Regions from separate parts of the Citrobacter sp. GW821-FHT07H02 genome, predicted to be linked through region 2. Evidence: predicted binding sites of a transcription regulator. Region 2 holds the regulator's gene; each other region holds the start of a gene.
What was found. Region 2 encodes Fur, which represses iron uptake genes when iron is present. Its sites were predicted from a motif close to ATAATAATGAGAACNACTATCAA; they were not measured.
Positions count from the first base shown of each region.

Region 1: ftnA (non-heme ferritin) is a predicted target of Fur. The motif match lies at 4,665-4,687, and genes of this name have one in related genera.
Region 3: AC07NP_RS06220 (TonB-dependent siderophore receptor) is a predicted target of Fur. The motif match lies at 2,161-2,183, and genes of this name have one in related genera.

Region 1 covers NZ_JBWKPZ010000018.1:12,122-20,283, forward strand. Annotated here, with positions in the region: gene araF (arabinose ABC transporter substrate-binding protein AraF) at 1-784, opposite strand, end outside; partial or broken gene AC07NP_RS16690 (DJ-1 family protein) at 1,161-1,247, opposite strand; gene AC07NP_RS16695 (non-heme ferritin-like protein) at 1,793-2,296, shown strand; gene AC07NP_RS16700 (DUF2766 family protein) at 2,470-2,721, opposite strand; gene azuC (stress response protein AzuC) at 2,836-2,919, opposite strand; gene AC07NP_RS16710 (RpiB/LacA/LacB family sugar-phosphate isomerase) at 3,317-3,955, opposite strand; gene yecR (YecR family lipoprotein) at 4,226-4,561, shown strand; gene ftnA (non-heme ferritin) at 4,764-5,261, shown strand; gene AC07NP_RS16725 (YecH family metal-binding protein) at 5,308-5,547, opposite strand; gene tyrP (tyrosine transporter TyrP) at 5,776-6,987, shown strand; gene AC07NP_RS16735 (YecA/YgfB family protein) at 7,044-7,709, opposite strand.
Region 2 covers NZ_JBWKPZ010000001.1:324,370-332,531, reverse strand. Annotated here, with positions in the region: gene pgm (phosphoglucomutase (alpha-D-glucose-1,6-bisphosphate-dependent)) at 1-597, opposite strand, end outside; gene seqA (replication initiation negative regulator SeqA) at 622-1,167, opposite strand; gene ybfF (esterase) at 1,352-2,125, shown strand; gene ybfE (LexA regulated protein) at 2,254-2,547, shown strand; gene fldA (flavodoxin FldA) at 2,698-3,228, shown strand; partial or broken gene AC07NP_RS01510 (fur leader peptide) at 3,438-3,523, shown strand; gene fur (ferric iron uptake transcriptional regulator) at 3,516-3,962, shown strand; gene AC07NP_RS01500 (ChiQ/YbfN family lipoprotein) at 4,059-4,391, opposite strand; gene chiP (chitoporin ChiP) at 4,441-5,847, opposite strand; gene glnS (glutamine--tRNA ligase) at 6,295-7,959, opposite strand; gene nagE (N-acetylglucosamine-specific PTS transporter subunit IIBC) at 8,140-8,162, opposite strand, start outside.
Region 3 covers NZ_JBWKPZ010000003.1:202,481-210,642, forward strand. Annotated here, with positions in the region: gene AC07NP_RS06220 (TonB-dependent siderophore receptor) at 29-2,134, opposite strand; gene AC07NP_RS06225 (GlsB/YeaQ/YmgE family stress response membrane protein) at 2,271-2,525, opposite strand; gene ycgR (flagellar brake protein YcgR) at 2,728-3,462, shown strand; gene emtA (membrane-bound lytic murein transglycosylase EmtA) at 3,475-4,086, opposite strand; gene ldcA (muramoyltetrapeptide carboxypeptidase) at 4,247-5,161, shown strand; gene AC07NP_RS06245 (potassium/proton antiporter) at 5,281-7,014, shown strand; gene dadX (catabolic alanine racemase DadX) at 7,064-8,134, opposite strand; gene dadA (D-amino acid dehydrogenase) at 8,147-8,162, opposite strand, start outside.

The DNA.
Region 1 (8,162 bases), on a different contig from region 2:
CACTGACCGCGTCCACGCCGTTGATACCGATACCGATCACATCGGCAGCTTTAAAGCCCTGGCCTTCCGTCGCACGCACGCCGCCCAGTACGGTGTTGTCGTTCATCCCGACAATCAGCCAGTGTTTCACTTCCGGATGCTGAACCAGCATGGAGTTCGCAGCATCAAATGCACCAGGGATGTCATTGGATTTCGTCGGCACCTGGTAGATCTGTTTTTCCGGGAAGCCAGCGGTTTTCAGCGCGTCCATTGAGCCACCGGTACGGCGACGCGCGGTATCCAGCTCGTTCGCCGTGATCGCCATTACCGCAGTCTCTTTCACATCCCAACCGCGTTTCTGCATCTCTTTGTACAGCTCTTCACCCTGACGCTCGCCAATTTTAGTCGCCGCCATCATGACCAGAGGAACGGTATCCATCGGCTTGCCTTTGGCGTTAACAAACTGGTCGTCCACCGCGATGACTTTCATGTCGTAACCGCGCGCCTTGGCAGCGATTGCCGAGCCGAGTTTCGGATCCGGTGTACAAATAACAAACCCTTTCGCGCCGCTGGCGGCCAGGCTGTCGATGGCATTCAGGGTCTTTTCGCCATCGGGGACGGCAATTTTAATCACTTCAAAACCCAAATCTTTTCCGGCTTTATCAGCAAATTTCCACTCCGTCTGGAACCAGGGTTCTTCTGGCTGTTTCACCAGAAAACCGAGCTTCATGGTTTCTGCAATAGCGGATTGTGACATAACGGCAGCCAGGCCAATGGCCGCCAGCGCTTTAGTGAATTTGTGCATGGTTAACTCCAGCTTTAGCGTTCTTTTATGTAGGGTAAAAACGAACGGTTTTTTGTAATTCAGACGAAAAACAAGGCATTACCATTTATATCGACGATTAATGCCAGTGCTGGAATAAGTTTTAGCGGGAAATTGATTCTCCATAGGAGAGCGGCATCACATCACAGAATTACAGTAATTGCGTGCATAAATTTAGCGGGAAATGACATAAGAAAATGAGAATTTGTCAGACAAATAAAAAGAGGTGTAGCAGATTAGTCCATAACCCCAGCCAGCCAATCCTTGTTCCCGAATACGGGTGTATTCGGGAACGTTTTATTTACCCGCGATAGTAAATATGGTCCGCATGATCACGAACCGGAGCGTCGTCACCAGGTTAACGGGCGCTGAGCGTCAGTGCAAAATCAAATATATGGCCTAACCCTTTGCCGCTAATCAGATTGCCATCTTTAACAACTGGCGCAGAGCAGATCGGGCAAATCAAACAGCCAGTGATGACAGAGTGATTGGCTTGACGTTTTCACGTTTCTAAAAATGATCTGGCACACACTTCAGCCCTGGTGGGAGACCTGCCAGTACAGCTTTATCTAATAACTGCCGAAACAGCCATAATGGATAATTATCATTGAACATATGATACCCGTTGGAACTATCTCACTCCGTCATTTAAAACAATGCTTCAAACATCTATCGATACTTTAATCAACGTTAAATCATGACGTTGCACTGACGAGACATAATTTCTAAAATTCCTGGTTCACAACCGATATTTAAGAAAAATATGTAAAAAACTTTAAACATTTCATTATAAGGATTTTCTTATATCCATACAGGCGGTATGCTTATTTCGATCATCAACGGAAATGACTACGTGATCACATAAAGGACCGGCAGAACGGATTTATTCTGCTAACAGTATCACTTGTGCGTAGATGTTAAGTGTGGCAGCAGCCTGCTGCGCTGATGCTGGTTACGCACAGCCCCTTTTCTGGAAATAAGGATATTGACATGGCTGCAGTAGAAATGGCTCACAAGCTCAACGCCCAGATGAATCTTGAGTTTTACGCATCCAATCTTTACCTTCGCCTGAGCGAGTGGTGTGCGGATAACAGTTTGACGGGTACAGCGATGTTTCTTCGCACTCAGGCGCAAAGCAACATCACCCAAATGATGCGCATGTTTAATTTTATGAAGAGCGCAGGCGCTAACCCCATTGTTAAAGCGATTGATATTCCCGGCGATGAGTTAACGTCACTTGAAGAATTATTTCAGAAAACCTTAGACGATTATCAACAGCGCTCCAGCACCCTGTCGAGTTTAACCCGCGAAGCAAAAGCGTTGAATGACGACCTCACGCTTGATTTTCTCCACGATCTGAAAAAAGAACAGCAGCAGGATGGCGTGCTATTACAAGCGATCTTCGATGAAGTTTGCAGCGCCAAACGCGCAGGTCTGTGCATGGCGCAAACAGACAAGCACTTACTCAACGTCGTTAACCACCAGCACCACTAATGGCGGTATAGCGTCGGATAACGCCATAACCCCCCAGTCTGGCCTGCAAGAATATCTACCGCAGGCCGGGCAACCGTCGCATTGCCGACTCCCCCAATGATTCAGAAACGATTACGCCCCCTGATGCAGGAGGCGTAATAAGCATGCTTCAAAAAGCTAATACATTGATTAAATTAGTGAGCTTCGCCCTGCGGCGTGAATTTCAGCTCGATCAAGGCGATAGCTTTCTGAATAGCGCGCATCGTCACGGGATCGGCTGCGGCAGGATGGCTTGAAAAATCGATGTTTTTCAGTTGGGTAGCCATTTTCTCGCGAACTTCGACGGGGGCGATCACGTCAAGAACGTCCAGAATTTGTTTGAGAACCAGTTGGCAGGCAACAACGTCAGAGACCAGTTCCTGATCGGCGTTCAGTGTTTGGGACATAGTGAGCTCCTTATAGAAAGGTCGTCATAGTACCTATTCAGGAGCAGAAACGATAGCAGCGTAAACGCAGCAAAAATACAGGTATAAAAAAACCTGCCGTAGCAGGTTTTTTTATCAGAACATACCGCCTGGCGGTACATCTTTGAATGTTTTGCAATAATTTTCGAACATGCTTTTCAGAATTTTGCGCAGTTTCATAGCATTGCTCCGTTTGATTGTTGTTCAGGTTTATTGTCTACGAGCAATATAATATAACATCCGTCACAAAAATCAATATTTATGTGACGCAGATCACACATAAAAATGTGCAAATTCTTTCAATTATTATGTTTTTAGCATAAAAATCATAATGTTATCTCATTGCATGTTTTGGTAAATTTTTATAGATTTTTTTGATAAGAACCATCATCGACAGCAAAAGATGGGGTCTGGCAGGGTGCTTGCTACGCAGAAGTTAAAGCCAGCAATAGAGGAAGTACGGAATCGAACAAAAACACATTACTGTCGCCCGGTCGCTCAACGCTGGCCGGGCTGACATGCGGCATCTTTCAGGCCGGTAAGCGTTGCGCTGTCCGGCCCTATGCCATCAAGAACCTTACGCCAGGATTTCGCGTACAAACGCTTCGATCGCTTTGTCCTGGCCATTTTCGAAAAGACACTGCTGGAAACGCGGACCCGACACAGCGGTTTTCACCAACTCAGGATCGATAGCACGCAACGTATCCAGATAGTTCTCTTTTACAACGGCCGCTTTCACCTGGTTCAGAATGCCCGCGTTGCGAACCTGCGGCTCTTTACGCTCCGGCGGGTAGCCTTCGCCGTTACGACCCGTGAACGCTTTTTCAAAGATGAAGCGAACGTTCAGCTCGGCACCCCAGCCAAAACCTTTCGCGAATGGCAGAGAAAGCGCATTACCGTTGTTGATCTGGGCAAACAGAAACGCATCAGCCGGATCGATACAGTATCCGCAAATCACGCCCGGATGGATATTCAGGGACATCAGCGCCCCTTGACCCGTGCCGCAGCCGGTCACGACAAAATCAACCGCTTTAGCATTGAGCAGAATACTGGCCATAATGCCCAGATGAATATAGGTCAGATGATGGTCATTCTCATCGCTCATGCCCACGTTAAAGACGGGAAATCCCTTCTCATCCGCAACGGCCTTGAGTTCGTTATGAATGATGGCATTTTTGCTTGCCTGGCTGTTTTCCATCATCAGTGCAATTTTCATACTGTATCTCCTGAATGCGTCGCGATAAATCCCGACGTGAGTCTGTGAAATTGACGCCACATTACTATGTGATGAATGTATTTTCAAATTTAATGAAAGATGGTTTTAAAAAACAAAAACAGGCTCACGTTTTATCTGCCTGTGGAGCATTTTTTGTACATTGCGCCCGGTCGTTGCCATTAAACATGGGTGATCCTCAGGCTATTCAAGCCATTGGACCGAGGGTGTATCAGGTAGGATAGCGTATCACCGAATTTTCAGAGCGATATCATGAAGAGCCTTTTTCTTGCCCTCTCGCTGTTAATGTTGGCGGGATGCACCATCACCCGCCAAGCAAACGTCAGCGAAGCCAACGCAACCAGTGGGATTGTTCGCCTCACCTGGAATCAGGCGATGCTGCAAACGGCAAGTACTGACGACTATGTCGCCAAAGGTACCGCCACGCGTGAATGTCAGCAAATGGGCTACGCGAACGCCGTCGGATTTGGCCAGCCTGTCCCCACCTGCAGTGTTTATGCGGGTTCTCTGTGTCTGAATACGAAAATAACCTTATCGTACCAGTGCCAGGGTGTGGCGATCCCCTCGACGACACCTGGCTATTATTAAACGTTGAGGTCAGTTTATTTATTAATGACTGGCCTTTTATTATTTCAGCGTGTCTTTATTTTTAATTTAAGAGCGTTAATGCGTTTTATTCCCATTCGCATTTTTAATAATTGATTTTATTATTTTACCTTTTGCAAATAATTAAATAACAAATTATAGTGGCGCCACATCGACATATCATTAACATGTGTGGAGCAGAACAATGCTGAAAACAGAAATGATCGAAAAACTGAATGAACAGATGAACCTCGAGTTATATTCGTCTCTGCTCTATCAGCAAATGAGTGCGTGGTGCAGCTATAACAGCTTTGAAGGTGCCGCCGCGTTCCTGCGCCGTCACGCTCAGGAAGAGATGACGCATATGCAGCGTCTGTTCGATTATCTGACCGATACCGGCAGCCTGCCGCGTATTAATACCGTCGCGTCTCCTTTCGCTGAATATGCGTCACTGGATGAACTGTTCCGTGTTACGTACGAACACGAGCAATTGATCACCCTGAAAATTAACGAACTGGCTCACGCGGCGATGACCAACCAGGATTATCCGACCTTTAACTTCCTGCAGTGGTACGTGGCTGAACAGCATGAAGAAGAGAAGTTATTTAAATCGGTCATTGATAAATTAACGCTGGCAGGTAAAAGCGGTGAAGGTCTTTACTTCATCGACAAAGAACTGTCGACGCTGGATACACAGAATTAATTTCGCTTCGGTGAAGCGGGTTTTCTGCCCACTTCACCGGACTCTTTTAATGACGGCAGATCTTGCTTTCGTGCGTCGTAAAACCGTCATCCTTCGCAATAAATTTCCCCTTCGCCGCCAGAAAAGCCACCAGCTCTGCCGCCGTCATCTCTGCTGCTGAACAGGTATGAAAACGTGCCTGCGCACCAAACCGCTTAACGATCGCTGCCTCAAGACTGGCGTGGGTGTATTGCTCGCCTGATGCAATCATCATGTTAAGCACGTCGTGGCCGTGAATAGAATCCATACATCCTCCTCAATAAAGCGCCTAGCCTAAGATGAAGCCGCATTATCTGCTTTGCGCTAACGCAGGTTTACATCCTTCGGCCACCGGCATGATGCGGGGCCAACCACACTTATAAAAACCGTAAACAAAACTTAACACTCATTGTAACGACGATTTGACGAAAATCGCGTAATGCCTTACCCTGCGCCGCAGATACCACTATTGATTATCTCTGGGACAGAGGAAAGCGTGAAGAATAGAACTCTGGGAAGTGTTTTTATCGTGGCGGGAACCACAATCGGTGCAGGTATGCTGGCCATGCCGCTGGCGGCAGCGGGTGTGGGTTTCAGCGTCACGCTGGCGTTATTGATTGGGCTGTGGGCGCTGATGTGTTACACCGCGCTGTTACTTCTCGAAGTGTATCAACATGTTCCGGCAGATACGGGGCTGGGTACACTGGCAAAACGGTATCTGGGACGCTACGGTCAGTGGGTGACCGGGTTTAGCATGATGTTTTTAATGTATGCCCTGACCGCAGCCTACATTAGCGGTGCCGGTGAGTTGCTCGCCTCCAGTATCAACGACTGGACTGGCAGCGAAATGTCGCCCGCCGCTGGCGTACTGCTGTTCACCTTTGTTGCCGGTGGCGTGGTTTGCGTTGGAACGTCGCTTGTCGATCTGTTCAACCGTTTTCTGTTCAGCGCCAAAATTATCTTCCTGGTGGTGATGCTGGCGTTGCTGATGCCGCACATCCACAAAATCAATCTTCTTACCCTGCCGTTGCAGCAAGGGCTGGCGTGGTCCGCCATTCCGGTGATTTTCACCTCGTTTGGTTTTCACGGTAGCGTGCCCAGCATTGTCAGCTATATGGACGGCAATATTCGTAAATTACGCTGGGTGTTTATCACCGGCAGCGCAATCCCGCTGATCGCCTATATTTTCTGGCAGCTTGCGACCCTCGGCAGCATCGACTCCTCAACGTTTATGGGGCTGCTGGCCGATCACGCCGGATTAAACGGTCTGCTTCAGGCGTTACGGGAAGTGGTCGCCTCACCTCACGTTGAGCTGGCGGTGCACCTGTTCGCCGATCTGGCGCTGGCGACCTCGTTCCTCGGCGTGGCGCTGGGATTATTTGATTACCTGGCGGATCTGTTCCAGCGTCGCAATACCGCTGCCGGACGCCTGCAAACTGGCGCAATTACCTTTTTGCCGCCGCTGGCGTTTGCCCTCTTCTATCCGCGCGGATTTGTTATGGCTCTGGGGTATGCCGGTGTAGCGCTGGCGGTACTGGCGTTGCTGATCCCTTCGTTGCTGACATGGCAAAGCCGAAAGCATAATCCTCAGGCGGGATATCGCGTTAAAGGCGGTTCACTGGCGTTAGGTCTGGTGTTTCTTTGCGGGATTGTGGTGATCGGAGTTCAGTTCTCTATCGCAGCGGGACTGCTGCCCGAACCAGGTTGAATGCAGAAGATGGCGCTTAAACTGCGGTTTAAGCGCCATCCGAGCTTAACGTACTATTAATGCAGACAGCACTGCTTATACTTTTTGCCGCTGCCGCAAGGACAGGGATCGTTACGGCCGGGTTTGGCGTCCACTTTTACTGGTACCTGCAACGGAGTTTCTTGCGGATGCGCCATCCACCAGGCGTGAAGATCCAGCGCCGCCATCCGGATAGCCTCTACGCTTTCTTCAAATGCCTCTGGCGTCATCTTCTCTACCACGGCAAAGTTCTCTTCCGTACCGTGCAACGCAATTGCCTCCAGCGCTGGTTTCAGCGAGTCTGGCAACGCTGACCAGTCAGAAAGCGCCACACCGCGCATATAGCCAAAGCACCACTCTTCGACAATCGTCAGCTCATGGCCTTCAATTTCGCGCAGGCCAAATAAAGGTTCAAACTGCTCCGGAAACTCGTTCAGCCTGTCGGCGGTATCAGCCATATGCTGGAACGCAAGATTCATAAAGCGCGTCATCTCTTTTTCCGATGACCAGCGCGGCACATATTGCGGCCCGCCCCATACTGCCACCAGCCACTGCTCCGGCTCAATCTCACGTGGAGAACTGAGTACCGCCGTCAGCAGACCATCCAGCTCTGACACATCCAGAATCGCGTGTTCGGTGTTGTACTTTGTCAGTACATCATCCAGCCACTCCAGTTCGCTTTCGTTCAATGGTCCCGTGTTCATAACGCTCATCCTCAGTGAAATACGCTTGCCAGGGCTCATCTTACAGGGTGGACGGGGATTTTTCTAAACAAAACGGGGAGATCAGAAGCCCTGCCTTCCTGAGCCTTGCGCATCGTTCAAGTGATCCTCTCCGCATTTTTGCACCGACAAGGTGCGCAGCCTGACTTTTCTGCAGCTATGTTTAAGATTCTGGACGGTTTGGATACCACGCATCCCAGTCTGCCACGTGAAGGCAACCACCTCCTTAGATAACGATTGACACTGACCTGATGAAATTGCGACGCCGTATTTCACATCGCATTGCTACGTCTGTCAGAAAACAATGTCGATATTTATCAACCTGGCGGAGTTTTTGCTTAAAAAAAGACAGCCGTACGCGGCCCGCTTGATAACGCAATAAATGACGAAGTTTATGATTTTCCCCGCGCCTCCCGGCGCCTGGTATTGAACAGT
Region 2 (8,162 bases):
AGAGGCCATTGCCGCATCCAGTGAAATGCGCTTCACGCCTTTCAGGCCATCCGCGAGCAGCGCGTTAGCCCTGTCTTCCACCACTTTAGTGACGTTGGTATCCGCCGGGCCGCCATTGGGCGGATTGTATTTAATGCCGCCATCTTCCGGCGGGTTGTGGGACGGCGTAATCACGATGCCGTCAGCCAGCGGACCGCCTTTTTTGTTATGGACCAGGATTGCATTCGAAACCGCAGGCGTCGGCGTAAAGCCGTTGTTTTCCTGAACAATGACATCGACACCGTTCGCCGCCAGCACTTCCAGAACGGAAATAAAGGCTGGCTCAGACAGCGCATGAGTATCTTTACCCACATAGCAAGGGCCTGTGATGCCGTTTTTCGCACGCTCTTCCGCAATCGCCTGGGCAATGGCCAGAATGTGCAGTTCATTAAAACTATGACGACCGGCGCTGCCGCGATGCCCGGAAGTCCCGAACTTCACCGCGTGCTCCGCATTCCCTGCTTCCGGTTTCAATACATAGTATTGCGCCGTCAGTTGGGCGACATTAATTAAATCACTCTGTTGCGCAGGCTGACCTGCACGCTTGTGGATTGCCATTGCCTGGTCCTTTTAATGCAACGTTTAGATTGTTCCGCAAACCTTTTCAATCAATTCCGCCGGGAATTGCATTGATTGCATGATGTGTTCAATCATGCTGCATTTACGGCCGGTGTTGGTGTTGGTGATCACCCAATACGGCGTGCCTGGCACGTGTTTCGGCTTGGTTTGATTACCATTTTTCAGCAGAGTCTGCTCGTCTGCCGCAAAGTATACGCGCGTACGACCGTGCAACGATTCCGTCGCCTCAGCAAACGCGTTGTGATCCAGTGAGTAAAGTGTAGACAGTACCAGCATAAAGCGATTTACCGCTTTCTTCTGCTCTGCATATTCATCGGAAAGCAGAAGTTCACGCATGGCGCGCACTTTATCTTTTACGGGGTTGACCGGCTTCGCTTCAACGATAGCGGGTTGCGCTATGCGCACCTCTTTCGCCGCCGGAGTGACAGGCTGTGATGCGGCGGAAAATTTCAACATACGCCGTAAAATGTCGGATGCGCTCTCGCCGATATGCTTGGTGTGGCTGGCAATATAGCTATAGAGTTCATCATCAACTTCAATCGTTTTCATCTTAATCCAGTGCGGTGTCTTATCTGAATACAAGTCGTTGGGATTATAGGGGCAAATCCCAACAGCGGATAGCGTCAAGCCAGGCTGTCTGAAAAACTCGGAGTAAACCGTAGTTGTTGCAGCCCCGTGGCAGAATGGTCAACATAATACCCTAACCCGACAGAGCGAAAAAAAGAACTTTGCCATGAAATTGAACATCCGAGCGCAATCTGCACAAAAGCTGCACAATAATTCTCCCATCGTCCTTGTTCACGGCTTGTTTGGTAGCCTTGATAACCTCGGCATACTGGCGCGCGATCTTGTAGAGGATCACGACATCATCCAGGTTGATATGCGAAACCACGGTCTTTCTCCCCGTTCAACGGAGATGAATTACCCGGCGATGGCGCAGGATCTGCTGGATACTCTGGACGCCGCGAGTATCGAAAAAGCCACCTTTATTGGTCACTCAATGGGCGGAAAAGCCGTTATGGCGCTGACCGCACTGGCACCGGATCGTATTGATCAACTGGTGGCGATTGATATTGCGCCGGTTGACTATCACGTGCGCCGCCACGATGAGATCTTTGCTGCGATCAACGCCGTGACCGAATCTGACGCGCAAACACGCCAGCAGGCGGCAGTCGTCATGCGCCAGCACCTCCAGGAAGAAGGGGTTATCCAGTTCCTGTTAAAGTCGTATGTCGATGGCGAGTGGCGCTTTAACGTGCCCGTATTGTGGGAGCAGTACCCACATATCGTAGGGTGGGAAACCATTCCCGCCTGGGATCATCCGGCGCTGTTTATCCCTGGCGGTAATTCGCCTTACGTCACCGAAGCCTATCGTCACGATTTACTGAGCCAATTTCCTCAGGCCCGGGCGCATGTGATTGCGGGTGCCGGCCATTGGGTGCATGCGGAAAAACCGGATGCCGTGCTGCGCGCGATACGCCGGTATCTGGCGGATAAGGCTAACTGATTAAAAACTCAGCGTCCGCGCGCGATTACGTGCGTGGACGTTGGCGTGCCTCACTCGCTGATGTATGATGGCGCGCTATCCATCCGGGCATACGCCTGGCTGATTGTTTCCCCGAAGTCACCAAAATCATGGCCAAAGAACAAACGGACCGTACGACATTAGATCTGTTCGCGCACGAGCGTCGCCCGGGACGACCCAAAACCAATCCGCTTTCGCGTGATGAACAGCTACGCATTAATAAGCGTAATCAGCTTAAACGCGACAAGGTTCGTGGGCTTAAGCGTGTCGAACTGAAGCTGAATGCTGATGCCGTGGATGCGCTGAATGAACTGGCGGAAGCACGCAATATGAGCCGTAGTGAGCTCATTGAAGAGATGCTGACAAACCAGCTTATCTCGCTGCGTGGCCAGGGGTCTGTCTGAATTTCTGCTCTAAATCATAAATCGTGTAGCACAGAGTGCAGTCCTGCGTGTTTGCTGTTTCCGCATGCCTGACTGATCTGCTATGATTGCCCTTATCCGTGGGCAATACGCCACCACCATTTCAATAAGTTTCAAGAGGTTATTTTACTCATGGCAATCACTGGCATCTTTTTCGGCAGCGACACCGGTAATACCGAAAATATCGCAAAAATGATTCAAAAACAGCTTGGTAAAGACGTTGCCGATGTTCATGACATTGCGAAAAGCAGTAAAGAAGACCTGGAAGGGTATGACATTCTGCTGTTAGGTATTCCAACCTGGTACTACGGTGAAGCACAGTGCGACTGGGATGACTTCTTCCCTACCCTCGAAGACATTGATTTCAATGGTAAACTGGTGGCTCTGTTTGGTTGCGGCGATCAGGAAGACTACGCAGAATACTTCTGCGATGCGCTGGGCACCATCCGCGACATTATCGAACCGCGCGGCGCAACCATCGTAGGCCACTGGCCAACTGCAGGCTATCACTTCGAAGCCTCTAAAGGTCTTGCTGATGACGATCATTTTGTCGGTCTGGCTATCGACGAAGACCGTCAGCCGGAATTGACCGCTGAGCGCGTTGAAAAATGGGTTAAACAGATTTCCGCCGAACTTCATCTCGACGAAATCATCAACGCCTGATTTCGTGCGGCGCAGAAACCATCTGCGCCGCATCAATAGATAAAACCAATCAAAATAATTGCTACAAATTTGTAACTTTCCTGCCCATCCCTGTACAATGTTCGGGTGTTATTCTGGTATTGCACAGTGTGATTGTTGGCAGTACCACGTTTTGATTAATAATATTTGCCCGAGGCTTGCAGTTTTCATTTAGACATGGCAGTTCTATAATGATACGCATTCTCTCAAGTGCAATTTCTGTCACTTCTTTAATGAAGTGAATCGTTTAGCAACAGGACAGATTCCGCATGACTGACAACAATACCGCATTAAAGAAGGCTGGCCTGAAAGTAACGCTTCCTCGTTTAAAAATTCTGGAAGTTCTTCAGGGACCGGATAACCATCACGTCAGTGCGGAAGATTTGTATAAACGTCTGATCGACATGGGTGAAGAAATTGGTCTGGCGACCGTGTATCGCGTGCTGAACCAGTTCGATGACGCCGGTATCGTGACCCGCCACAATTTTGAAGGCGGTAAGTCCGTTTTTGAACTGACTCAACAGCATCATCATGATCATCTTATTTGCCTCGATTGTGGCAAAGTGATTGAGTTCAGCGATGATTCTATCGAAGCGCGTCAACGTGAAATTGCGACTAAGCATGGTATTCGTTTAACCAACCATAGCCTCTATCTTTACGGTCACTGCGCTGAAGGCGATTGCCGCGAAGACGAACACGCGCACGACGCAAAGTAATATGCCCCCAAAGAGCCAACCACGCGGTTGGCTTTTTTATACCCATAAAAAAGACCCGCTATCAAAGCAGGTCTTTTTCCCTTCCGGTAAGTACATTTACTGTACTGTGTTTTTACTGCGAATTTCTTTCCAGATTTTGTCACAATCGGCTTGTACCGCCTGACCATTGCCCGTACGTGTCGCCTGAATACATTGCTGGTAATCCAGTACCCGCACGCTCTCTTCGTTAGCAAACTGCTTATGCTGGTCTTCTTTTTTCAGCACATTTAATACGCTTTGGCAGGCTTCGATTTTTTCCGGTGAACCTTGCGCGGTGTTAATACATGCGCTGTATGCCTCTTTAAGGCGGCTATCTTCCTTAGGTGCAGGAGATTGCGAGCAGGCCACCAGACCTGACGCCATAATGGCGATGAGTAACATTTTTTTCATACAACGGTCCTCAACGATGCGGCAGAGAAATACCCTGCCGCGACTGGCATCAGAAAATAGTGAATGGGGCGATAACCATGAACTTCACGTCACGCTCATCCTGGAAGATGTTGCCATAACCACCGCTCCAGCTCGGGATATTGGAGTGGTTGTCATACTCGGTGAAGTGCAGTTTAAACATGGTGCCTTTGGCACGTCCTTCCTGCATGGTATAAACCGCATCAAGACTGTAGGAGGATTCTTCGATGGTTTTGTTTTTGTCGTAGAACGCATCCGGGTTGCTCTGCCAGGTAGCCGGTTTGGCATCCCAGGCGTAGACGTACGACGCACCCAGCGCCATACCTGGCAGATTCCAGTTCTTCAGGTCATACATCGCGCCGAAGAAGACCGCTTTTTCGCCGTTGGCGTTAAAGTCGGAACGGTTATCCCACCAGACATCCAAACGACCGTTTGAGGAGGCATAGGTCGGCGTCATACGCTGCAAGAAGTAGCCCTGCTGCCCGTCCGCTTTCACCCAGGTTCCTTCCAGACGCAGATCGACCACTTCCGCCACTTTGTAACCGAAAGTCAGTGCCTGCAACCATGCAGTGCCGTCATAGATGTCGTTCACACTGCGATCATCAACTTTATCGCGTGCGCCGTAGAACTGGTAACTGGTGGTAAACGGATTCCCGCCCAGATCGAATTTGTAACTGGCTTTGGCAAAGTACTGATCGACATAGCCCTCAGACTGACCAAAGGCAGCCTCAAGAATAAGATCATTTTTGAAATCGTATTTTGCGCCAACGGAGTGGAGATAATCGACTTTGGTCTTTTTATCAGCCTGGTAGAATTTATCCACTTCAATGTGCCACGGCGCTTTATACTCGTTGGCCCACATGTAGGAGAAGCTCAACGCACCCGCATCGCCATAGTCAAAGTTGGCTCCGGCTTCTGCCCCTTGATAGGTACCCGGCATAAAGCTCCAGTGCGGCGCTAACAGCGTCTGTCCGGTTGGCTGAATATAACCGGCACGTGCCCAGGTCGGGCCATATTTAAATTTTGCAGCGGCTTTATAAAGGCTGACACCACTCTTATCGCCAGAGTAATCTTCGTCATAGCCTTTATTTTTTTTCGAGAATGCAATTTCGTTAGGGTGTCCGCTGTCGTCACTTTCCGCCATTTCAATTGCGGTAAATGCCGCAATATCCAGACCGAACATATCCGCTGCATAACCCGACTGGAAATCCAGGTTGGCGTTCCAGGTCGCGTGTGAAAGGTTGGTTTTGTATTTATCTTCATCCGTGACGTCTTTACGGTCACGCTCACGCTGCCAGTAATAAATGCCGCCTGTTAAGGTCGAATCGTCGATAAAGCCCGCGGCGCTTGCCTGCGGTGCAACCATCCAACCCGACATTGCTGTGATACCGGCGATAGCCAGCGCCAGCGTACTACGTTTGCCACTAAACGTACGCATATGTTAATCCTCTTTGACGTATAAAATGCTGCCGCCAAAGGCGAACAGCTAAAAATAAAAATTAAAAATAGCGCTGAGAAAACCTCATTGACTACAGTGAACAGACTATTTTTCGCGACGCGAATTATCAATCTCTTTCTGTAACCAGTATGTAATAATATGAGCGACCGCACATATTTCATTGCTTTTTGTTACACATTCAGCAAATGCGAAAAATTATCATCAAAATGAAAAATACCGTTGATTTCCATGAAGATGAAAACGGTTACAGCGTTTAATTTAGTCTCGACCTAAATTTCTGAGCCTACTTATCAAAAAATCGTTTATCGGATTAATTATTTTTCAGATGCAATTAATTCGCTCCGCAAACAGAGGATCTCGCGGAAATTAAGCGAAAAAAAACGCCGCGAAGCGCGGCGTTAGTCGGATGGAATGGTGTCGTGTGGCTTATTCGCCGACTTTAGCCCATGTATCACGTAAACCGACAGTACGGTTAAATACCAGTTTGTCGGCCGTTGCATAGCGGCTGTCGAGGCAGAAGTATCCCTCACGCTCGAACTGGAAGGCTTTACCCGCAACCGCAGTCTTCAGCGACGGTTCTGCGAAGCCCTGTTTGATCACCAGCGAATCAGGGTTCATTGCCGACAGGAAATCTTCCGCCGCGCCTGGATTCGGTACGCTGAAAAGGCGATCGTACAGACGAATTTCAACCGGCAATGCGTGCGCTACACTCACCCAGTGAATAACGCCTTTTACTTTACGCCCGTCAGCCGGATCTTTGCTCAGGGTGTCTGCATCGTAGGTACAGAAGATGGTGGTGATATTACCTTCCGCATCTTTCTCTACACGCTCTGCTTTGATCACGTAAGCGTTACGCAAACGGACTTCTTTCCCCATCACCAGACGTTTGTACTGCTTGTTGGCTTCTTCGCGGAAGTCAGCACGATCGATCCAGATCTCGCCACTGAACGGAACTTCACGGCTGCCCATTTCCGGTTTGTTCGGATGGTTAGGCATGGTGACCATTTCGCCTTCGCCCTGATAGTTTTCGATAACCAGTTTTACTGGATCGATAACCGCCATTGCGCGCGGGGCGTTTTCGTTCAGATCTTCACGGATGCAGGACTCCAGCGATGCCATCTCAATGGTGTTGTCCTGCTTGGTGATGCCGATGCGTTTGCAGAACTCACGAATAGCAGCAGCTGTGTAACCACGGCGACGCAGACCGGAAATCGTCGGCATACGCGGGTCATCCCAACCTTCTACGTGCTTTTCCGTCACCAGCTGATTCAGCTTACGTTTGGACATCACGGTATATTCCAGATTCAGGCGCGAGAATTCGTACTGGCGCGGGTGAACCGGGATTGTGATGTTGTCCAGCACCCAGTCGTACAGGCGACGGTTGTCCTGGAATTCCAGCGTACACAGGGAGTGCGTAATACCTTCCAGCGCATCGCTGATGCAGTGGGTGAAGTCGTACATCGGGTAGATGCACCACTTGCTGCCCGTCTGATGATGATCGGCAAATTTAATGCGATACAGCACCGGATCGCGCATAACGATAAACGGCGACGCCATATCAATTTTGGCGCGCAGGCACGCTTTGCCTTCTTCAAAACCGCCAGCCCGCATTTTCTCAAACAGCGCGAGGTTCTCTTCTACACTGCGATCGCGGAACGGGCTGTTTTTGCCTGGCGCTGTCAGCGTGCCGCGGTATTCGCGGATCTCATCAGCAGACAATTCGTCAACATAGGCCAGGCCTTTGTTGATAAGCTCAACGGCATACGCATACAGCTGATCAAAGTAATCTGAGGAGTAGCAGATGTCGCCAGACCAGTTGAAGCCCAACCATTGCACATCGTTCTTAATAGACTCTACGTATTCGATATCTTCTTTTACCGGGTTGGTATCATCGAAACGCAGGTTGCATTGACCCTGGTAATCTTGCGCGATCCCAAAGTTCAGGCAGATAGACTTGGCGTGACCGATGTGCAGGTAACCATTGGGTTCCGGCGGGAAACGGGTATGAACTGTGGTGTGCTTACCACTGGCCAGATCTTCATCGATGATCTGACGAATAAAGTTAGTCGGGCGGGCTTCAGCCTCACTCATCGTGGATTCCTCAAAGCGTAAACAACGTATAACGGCATATGGTCTTATAAGCCGGACAGACTGACAACCTTTAGTTACTTAAAATACGTAACAGACTGGCATTATGGGATCAATTGCTGCAAAAAAAAGCGGCGGAGGTTTCCCCCCGCCGCTTAAGGCACAGACTCTACTCAGGAGCGATTACTTGCCTTTAATCTCATACA
Region 3 (8,162 bases), on a different contig from region 2:
GACCCGGCGTTCTTCCGGGTCATTTTTATCAGAAACTGTAGCTCGCACCGACCTGCACCGTGCGATCGCGACCGATCCAGCAGTTGGTGCTGTCATAACAGCTGAAGGTCTCTTTGTTGGTGATGTTCTGCGCGCTGGCTTTCAACGTGACGCCAGTCAGCGACGGCAACGCTTCTCCCAGACGATACGACACGGCCATGTCGTACTGCGTGGTGCCGCCAAGCTTACCCCCTTTATTATCCGGCGAGATCTCCATCGGCCCGGTATAACGTGCCCCGGTGCCAATGGTCAGCCCTCGCAGAACCGTCTCATCAAAGGTGTAGTCGCCCCACAGGTTAAACGCGTTTTCGGGTACCTGCGTCGGGCGTTTACCTTCGTACGTCTCATCTTCGGTATTGATGGCATGGGTATAGGCGTAGTTGGCGATCAGCGTGATGTTATCCGCCGGGCGGCTCACGACAGACACCTCTGCCCCTTTCGACTCTATCTCGCCGGTCTGACGGTAATCCCAGGTTGGCGTGGCGGAGAGGACATTTTTCTGGCGAATGTTGAACACCGAGGCGGTAAAGGTGGTGGCATATTCTGCCAGCAGGTATTTCACCCCGCCCTCAACCTGCTTGCTGGTGGTCGGCTTTACATCCTTTGCCGTCAATGTACCTTGTGGCGAAATCGGCTTAAAGCCTTCGGAGTAGCTGATGAACGGGGAGATACCATTTTCGAAGGCGTACAGCGCGCCCAGACGTTTGGTTACGCGATCCTGCGAGATCCATGTTTTCTCGCCATTTTGCATATCATCCGTGGTGGTGGAGCGGTAGTCGTCGTACCGCACGCTCGCCAACAGATTCAGCCCGCCAAATTCCACCTGATCCTGCAAATAGTAACCATTCTGCTGGTAGGAGAGACGGTTTTTCTGCGCGGTATAAAGCCCGAGTTCATCGCTGTGAATTTGATGGTAGTTCGGATCGCGCATATCGATCCCCGGCGTGTTGCTGGCGTAACGATACAAGTAATGGCTATCGAGTTTTTGGTAGTCAAAACCCGCCAGCAAATGGTGTTTCCAGTCACCCAGCTCAAGGGTTTTGGTCACCTGGTTGTCAATATTAAAGCTCTTCAGATCTTCATCGGTGGTGTAGGCAAAACGGTTTAACTCCCACACCGGATTCGTGCCATTCCCGGTTGAGTAGACGCTGCGCTGATGGGTATCGACATCAAAATAGCGGGCTTTCTGCGTAAAGCCCCAGCCGCTGTCAAACTGGTGTTCAAAACTGTACCCCAGCATCCATTGCCGCTGTTTGAAACCGCTCCACTCGTCCCCGGCATAGTCACGGGAATCGGCATACCCTGAGCGCAAATAGGCAATGGGCAGCGGGTTGGAAGGTGACAACGACGGCGTGTTCTGCGCCAGCGCATCGATGGTCAGCCGTGTTTTATTATCCGGCTGCCAGGTGACAGAGGGCGCCACCAGATAGTTTTCATAACGGGTGGTGTGCGGCTGATCGTCGCCTTCCGTGGCTTTGCCCAGCAGACGGTAATTCCAGTCGCTGTCGCTGATTTGCCCTGTCGAATCCAGATAACCCTCTTTCAGATTGCGGGTCCCGGTCGTAAAGCCCATTTCCGTTTTTTGTTCCGCTTGCGGCTTTTTCCCCTGGATGTTAACCAGCCCACCAGGCGATCCATTCCCATAAAGCACCGATGCCGGACCTTTCAGAATATCCACGCTTTCAATCATCAGGGGATCGATCCGCGCTTTGGTATTGCCGGTCACGTTATAGGGGAGTTGTAAGCCGTTGTAGTACTCCTGCTCGACCGTAAAGCCACGAATTTTGTACTCGCTCATGTACGAAGTACTGCCCCGCACCTCCGTAGAAACGCCCGGTGCGTAGCGTAGGATCTCATTCACTGAGTTCGCATGACGCTGTTCGATCTCTTTACTGTCGATGGTGTTAATGACCTGCGGCGTTTTGCTTTCCGGCACGGCCGACTTGGTGGCGCTGTTGGTCCAGGCGGGCAGCAGACTCTCCTGACCGGCGGCCGTCACGACAATGGTTGATTCTTCGGCATAAGACGGGAGTGTCAGTGCCAGGGTGATACATCCAGAGAGCGCGCGCAACGTAAAACAATGGGTGGTTTTCATGGGTGAATTATTACATGAGAAATGGAACGACAATTATTCGCATTTTCATTAACAAATCAAGCTATCCCTTCCCCTTTACATTCCTGCGGTTACGGAACCTGCAGAAAGAAAAACGGCCCCCGCAGGAGCCGTTCTGTTAATTTCGCCGCAGGAGTCGAAAGACGCCCAGCACAAGAATCGCACCAACGACGGCCACCAGGAAACTATTCAAATTGAATCCACTGATACTGCCGCCAATGCCAAACATGGTCGCCAACCATCCACCGACAACTGCACCCACGATACCGAGAATGCAGGTCAGGAAAAAACCTCCACCATCACGGCCCGGCATGATCAGTTTGGCGATAACACCTGCAATCAGACCAAAAACAATCCAGGCAATAATTCCCATTTTCAGGCCCTCTTTCCAGTGAACGCATGCGCAAGACGTTCTTGCACTCGCACCCTAAGTATAGGCAAGCCACGATTCTGCGCTTTTGGACGCCGCCTTAATTCGTTCAGTTTGAAAAAAAATTTCACCCATTTGTATTAAGTTCTGTCGCGCAATGCCGATAACTGACGACAGTCTGTCAGGTATCCAGGAGTCATTAGGCGTGAGTCATTACCATGAGCAGTTCCTGAAACAAAATCCATTGGCGGTGTTAGGCGTTCTTCGTGACCTCAATAAGAATCAGGTTCCGTTACGCATTTCATGGTCAGGAGGCCAGTTCATCAGCAAAATTCTCGCGGTCAGCCCGGAGAGTCTGGTGATGGATTTCGGCAGTCAGGAGAATGAAAACCTTGCGGCTCAGCGCGCCAGACAAATAACCATTACCGCCGAAACGCAGGGCGCGAAAGTCGAATTTACGCTACCGCAGTTGCAGAGCGGTGAATACCAGCAGCTTCCGGCGTTTATCACTGCGCTACCGCCCACCCTGTGGTTCGTACAACGACGCGAATATTTCCGTATCTGCGCCCCGCTGCATCCTCCCTACGTCTGCTCAGCAAAAATGCCGGACAACAGCACGCTGCGTTTTCGCTTATTCGATCTCTCTCTCGGGGGCATGGGCGCATTGCTGGAAGGCGCCAAACCCGAAGGGTTGAAGGAGGGAATGCGGTTTTCTCAGATTGAACTCAACATGGGCGAATGGGGAATTTTCCATTTTGACGCGCAGCTCATCTCGATTAGCGAGCGTAAAGTGATCGACGGGAAAAATGAAACGATCACCACTCCCCGCCTGAGTCTGCGTTTTCTTAACGTCAGCCCGGCGGTGGAGCGGCAATTACAGCGGATTATCTTTTCGCTGGAGCGCGAAGCGCGGGAAAAAGCGAATAAAGTGCGCGAGTAACATCAACCCCGGTTACATGGCATTCAGCGCTTGCTGAAGTTTCCAGATATAGCGCGGTGCCTGTGGCGCAGGATGGTTATCGGCAACATGTTCGATAAACTCATCAGGATCAAGATCGTTGATCTTGCTGATCGCTTTTTTCCTGTCAGAGGAGAAGGTACGCAGTAGCGCGCCAGCCCCGTTCGCGTAGGAAACCACCAGCGCATATTGCATCACCTGCGGATCTTCGATGCCGGCCAGCGGACCGTTTTCCAGAATGCTCAGATAGGCGGCGCCCATGGAGATATTACGTTCCGGGTTTTTCAACTCGCTGGTCGACGGCTCGCCGCTCCACCCCATCCGGCGATAGACATCCCGTCCGGAAGTAGAAGCTTTCAACTGCATCAATCCTACGGCATTCGATTTACTGACCGCATTGGGGTTACCGCCGGATTCAATCGCGATAATCGCGGTGATCAGTTGAGGATCCACGCCCCAGGCCGCACCGGCTTTTTCGCTGATTGGCATCCATTGCATCGCGCGTTTGACCGGAACTTCCGCATTCCAGGGCGGATTTTTATAATCCTGCTTTGAACTACAACCCGCCAGTAACACGATTAAAAAAGCAAACCATCTCAATTTCACTTCGTCTATCCTTTTAGCCGGAATCCATCGTTGAGGTGACAACAACACAACGTTGCGCTGAAACTTCAGCAGGCCGGATAAGCAAGGCACTACCCGGCAAAACGTTCTAATATATGCGGCATGATATACATTTGCATTCTATTGTCAGCAAGGAATTGCCATGTCTTTGTTTCATTTAATTGCTCCATCGGGCTACTGCATCAACCAACAAGCCGCATTACGCGGGCTTACGCGTCTTAGGGAAACGGGGCATCAGGTGAATAACGCCTCGGTCATCCATCGCCGTGAACAGCGCTTTGCCGGAACGGAAGCAGAACGCCTGGCTGACGTGAATTCCCTCGCCAGCCTGACCACGGCCGATACCATTGTGATGCCGGTGCGTGGCGGTTACGGCGCCAGCCGTTTGCTGGAGAACATTGACTGGCAGGCCCTGACGGCCCGACAACAGCACAACCCGTTACTGATCTGCGGGCACAGCGACTTTACCGCCATTCAGTCCGGTTTACTCGCCCAGGGTAACGTCATCACCTTTAGCGGCCCAATGCTGGCGGCTAACTTTGGCGCTGAAGAAATGAACGCCTTCACGGAATACCATTTCTGGCTCGCGCTACGCAACGCGCAATATACCGTGGAGTGGCAAGGTCAGGGGCCAGCCTGTCAGACCGAAGGGACGCTGTGGGGCGGCAATCTGGCGATGCTGATTTCGCTCATCGGCACACCGTGGATGCCGAAAATTGAAAACGGCATACTGGTGCTGGAAGACATTAATGAGCATCCTTTCCGCGTTGAGCGTATGCTGTTGCAACTGCTTGATGCCGGTATTTTAAACCGGCAAAACGCGATTGTACTGGGCAGCTTTAGCGGCAGTACGCCAAACGAGTATGATGCGGGTTACGATCTCGACGCGGTTTACGCCTTTTTGCGCTCACGTCTGTCTGTGCCGCTGATTACTGGCCTGGATTTTGGTCATGAGCAACGCACCGTAACGCTGCCATTAGGCGCACATGCGGTGCTGAAAAATACAAAAGAAACTACCCAACTCACGATATCGGGTCACCCCGTACTCAAATCGTAAAAAAACCGGTCCGAAAGTGCAGAGCCTGACCCTTCAGGCTTTCAGCAACACGCTGTTTCTGTCGTTTTTGTGTTAGGGTTTATTATTAAGAAACAGCGTAATTCAGGAGTAACCGAACGTTGGATGCCGCAGCAATCATTAGTCTGTTTATTTTGGGTTCAGTCCTCGTAACCTGCAGTATTTTATTAAGTTCATTCTCATCCCGCCTCGGCATCCCTATTCTGGTTATTTTTCTCGCTATCGGTATGCTCGCGGGCGTGGACGGCGTGGGCGGTATCCCCTTTGATAACTACCCGTTCGCTTACATGGTGAGTAACCTTGCGCTGGCGATCATTTTGCTGGATGGCGGCATGCGCACGCAGGCCAGCTCTTTTCGCGTCGCGCTGGGACCAGCCTTATCGCTGGCCACCGTCGGGGTTCTTATCACCTCCGGATTAACCGGGATGATGGCGGCATGGCTGTTTCACCTTGATCTCATTGAGGGGTTGCTGATTGGCGCCATTGTCGGCTCAACGGATGCGGCGGCGGTATTTTCATTGCTGGGCGGTAAAGGGCTTAACGAACGTGTGGGGTCCACACTTGAGATCGAGTCCGGAAGTAACGATCCGATGGCGGTGTTTCTGACCATTACGCTGATTGCGATGATCCAGAATCATGAGACGAGTCTGAGCTGGATGTTTGCAGTCCACATCATCCAACAGTTTGGCCTGGGGATTATGCTCGGCTTAGGCGGCGGCTACCTGCTTTTGCAGATGATTAACCGCATATCGCTGCCCACCGGTCTGTATCCTTTGCTGGCGCTCAGCGGCGGGATCCTCATTTTCGCCGTCACCACCGCGCTGGAAGGCAGCGGCATACTGGCGGTGTACCTGTGTGGATTCCTGCTGGGCAATCGCCCGATTCGCAACCGGTTTGGGATCCTGCAAAACTTTGATGGCCTCGCCTGGCTGGCGCAAATCGCCATGTTCCTGGTGCTGGGGCTGCTCGTCAATCCTTCGGATCTACTGCCGATTGCCGTTCCGGCGTTGATATTGTCCGCCTGGATGATCTTTGTTGCCCGCCCGTTGTCGGTCTTCGCGGGGCTGCTGCCATTTCGCGGCTTTAATCTGCGCGAGCGGACGTTCATCAGTTGGGTTGGCTTGCGGGGGGCGGTGCCGATTATCCTCGCGGTCTTCCCGATGATGGCCGGACTGGAGAATGCGCGGTTGTTCTTCAATGTCGCGTTCTTCGTGGTGCTGATCTCCCTACTGCTTCAGGGCACGTCGCTCTCCTGGGCGGCTAAAAAAGCCAAAGTGGTGGTTCCCCCTGTGGGCTGGCCGGTCTCTCGCATGGGGCTGGACATCCATCCGGAAAACCCTTGGGAGCAGTTTGTTTATCAGCTGAGCGCCGACAAATGGTGCGTTGGCGCGGCGCTGCGCGATCTGCACATGCCAGAGGATACGCGCATTGCCGCCCTGTTTCGCGATAATGCCCTGTTTCATCCAACCGGCAGTACTCGCCTGCGTGAAGGCGACGTCCTGTGCGTGATTGGCCGCGAGCGTGACCTGCCTGCGTTGGGGAAACTGTTCAGCGAGTCGCCGCCCGTGGCGTTGGATCAGCGCTTCTTCGGCGACTTTATTCTGGAAGCCAGCGCGAAATATGCTGATGTGGCGCTGATTTACGGGCTGGACGATGGCACAGAGTACCGCGATAAGCAGCAGACGCTGGGTGAAATTGTTCAGCAACTGCTTGGCGCCGCCCCGGTCGTGGGTGATCAGGTGGAGTTTGCCGGTATGATCTGGACAGTGGCGGAAAAAGAAGACAATGCGGTACTGAAGGTCGGTGTTCGTGTCGCAGAGGATGAAGCGGAATAACGACGCAACATGCCGGATACGCCCAAGGCGATATCCGGCAGTTGTTAAGTTACACTGTCACTACTGGCACGCGTAACGCTAACGCGCACATCAGCTCATAACCTACCGTGCCTGCTGCAGAGGCGACATCGTCAATTTTCACCTCTTTGCCCCACAGCTCCACCGGCGTGCCAATCCCCGCCTGTGGACACGGCGTCAGATCCACCGCCAGCATATCCATCGATACCGTCCCCACCGTTCCGGTACGGACACCGTCGACGAGGACGGGGGTTCCGCTCGACGCATGGCGCGGATAGCCGTCCGCATAACCGGCAGCGACAATACCGATGCGCTGTTCGCCATGGGCGGTATAGCGCCCGCCGTACCCCACCCGATCGCCCGCTTTCAGGGTCTGTACGCCAATGATTTCGCTGCGAAGGGTCATCACCGGCTTCAGCCCGGTATTGGCGATATCCTGCCACTTTCCTGACGGCGAGGCGCCATACAGAATGATACCCGGGCGCACCCAGTCAAAATGGGCCTCAGGATGCCATAGCGTGGCCGCCGAGTTTGACAACGAGCGACGACACTCCAGTCCTTCCGTGGCCTGAGATACCCGGGCCATGGCTTCACGGATGCCATCCGGATGCTCGGCATCCGCAAAGTGCGACATCAGCGTCAGTTCGCCGACATTCGGCATCGCACGCAGTTGCTGCCAGACGGTTTGCACTCTTTCCGGCAGGAACCCCAATCGGTTCATGCCGGTATTGACCTTCAGATAGACATCCAGCGGCGCGTTTAATCGGGCATTCTGTAGCGCTTTTAGCTGCCAGTTGCTGTGCACGCTGGTTGTCAGACGGTATTTGTCGTACAACGCCAGATCTTCTGCGTGGAAAAAGCCTTCCAGCATCAGAATTGGCCCCTTCCAGCCGCGTTCCCGCAGAGTGACTGCCTCCTCCAGATTGAGCAGGGCAAAGCCGTCAGTCGCGCCCAAAGCCGACCAGACGCGATCAATGCCATGCCCATACGCATTGGCCTTTACCACCGACCAGATACGGGAGTTCGGTGCTGCCTGGCGCGCAATCCCCAGGTTTTGTTTCATCGCCTGCAGGTCAAGGCTGGCCAGTATAGGACGAGTCATCCGGATTCCTTATTAGCTATGTGCGCCA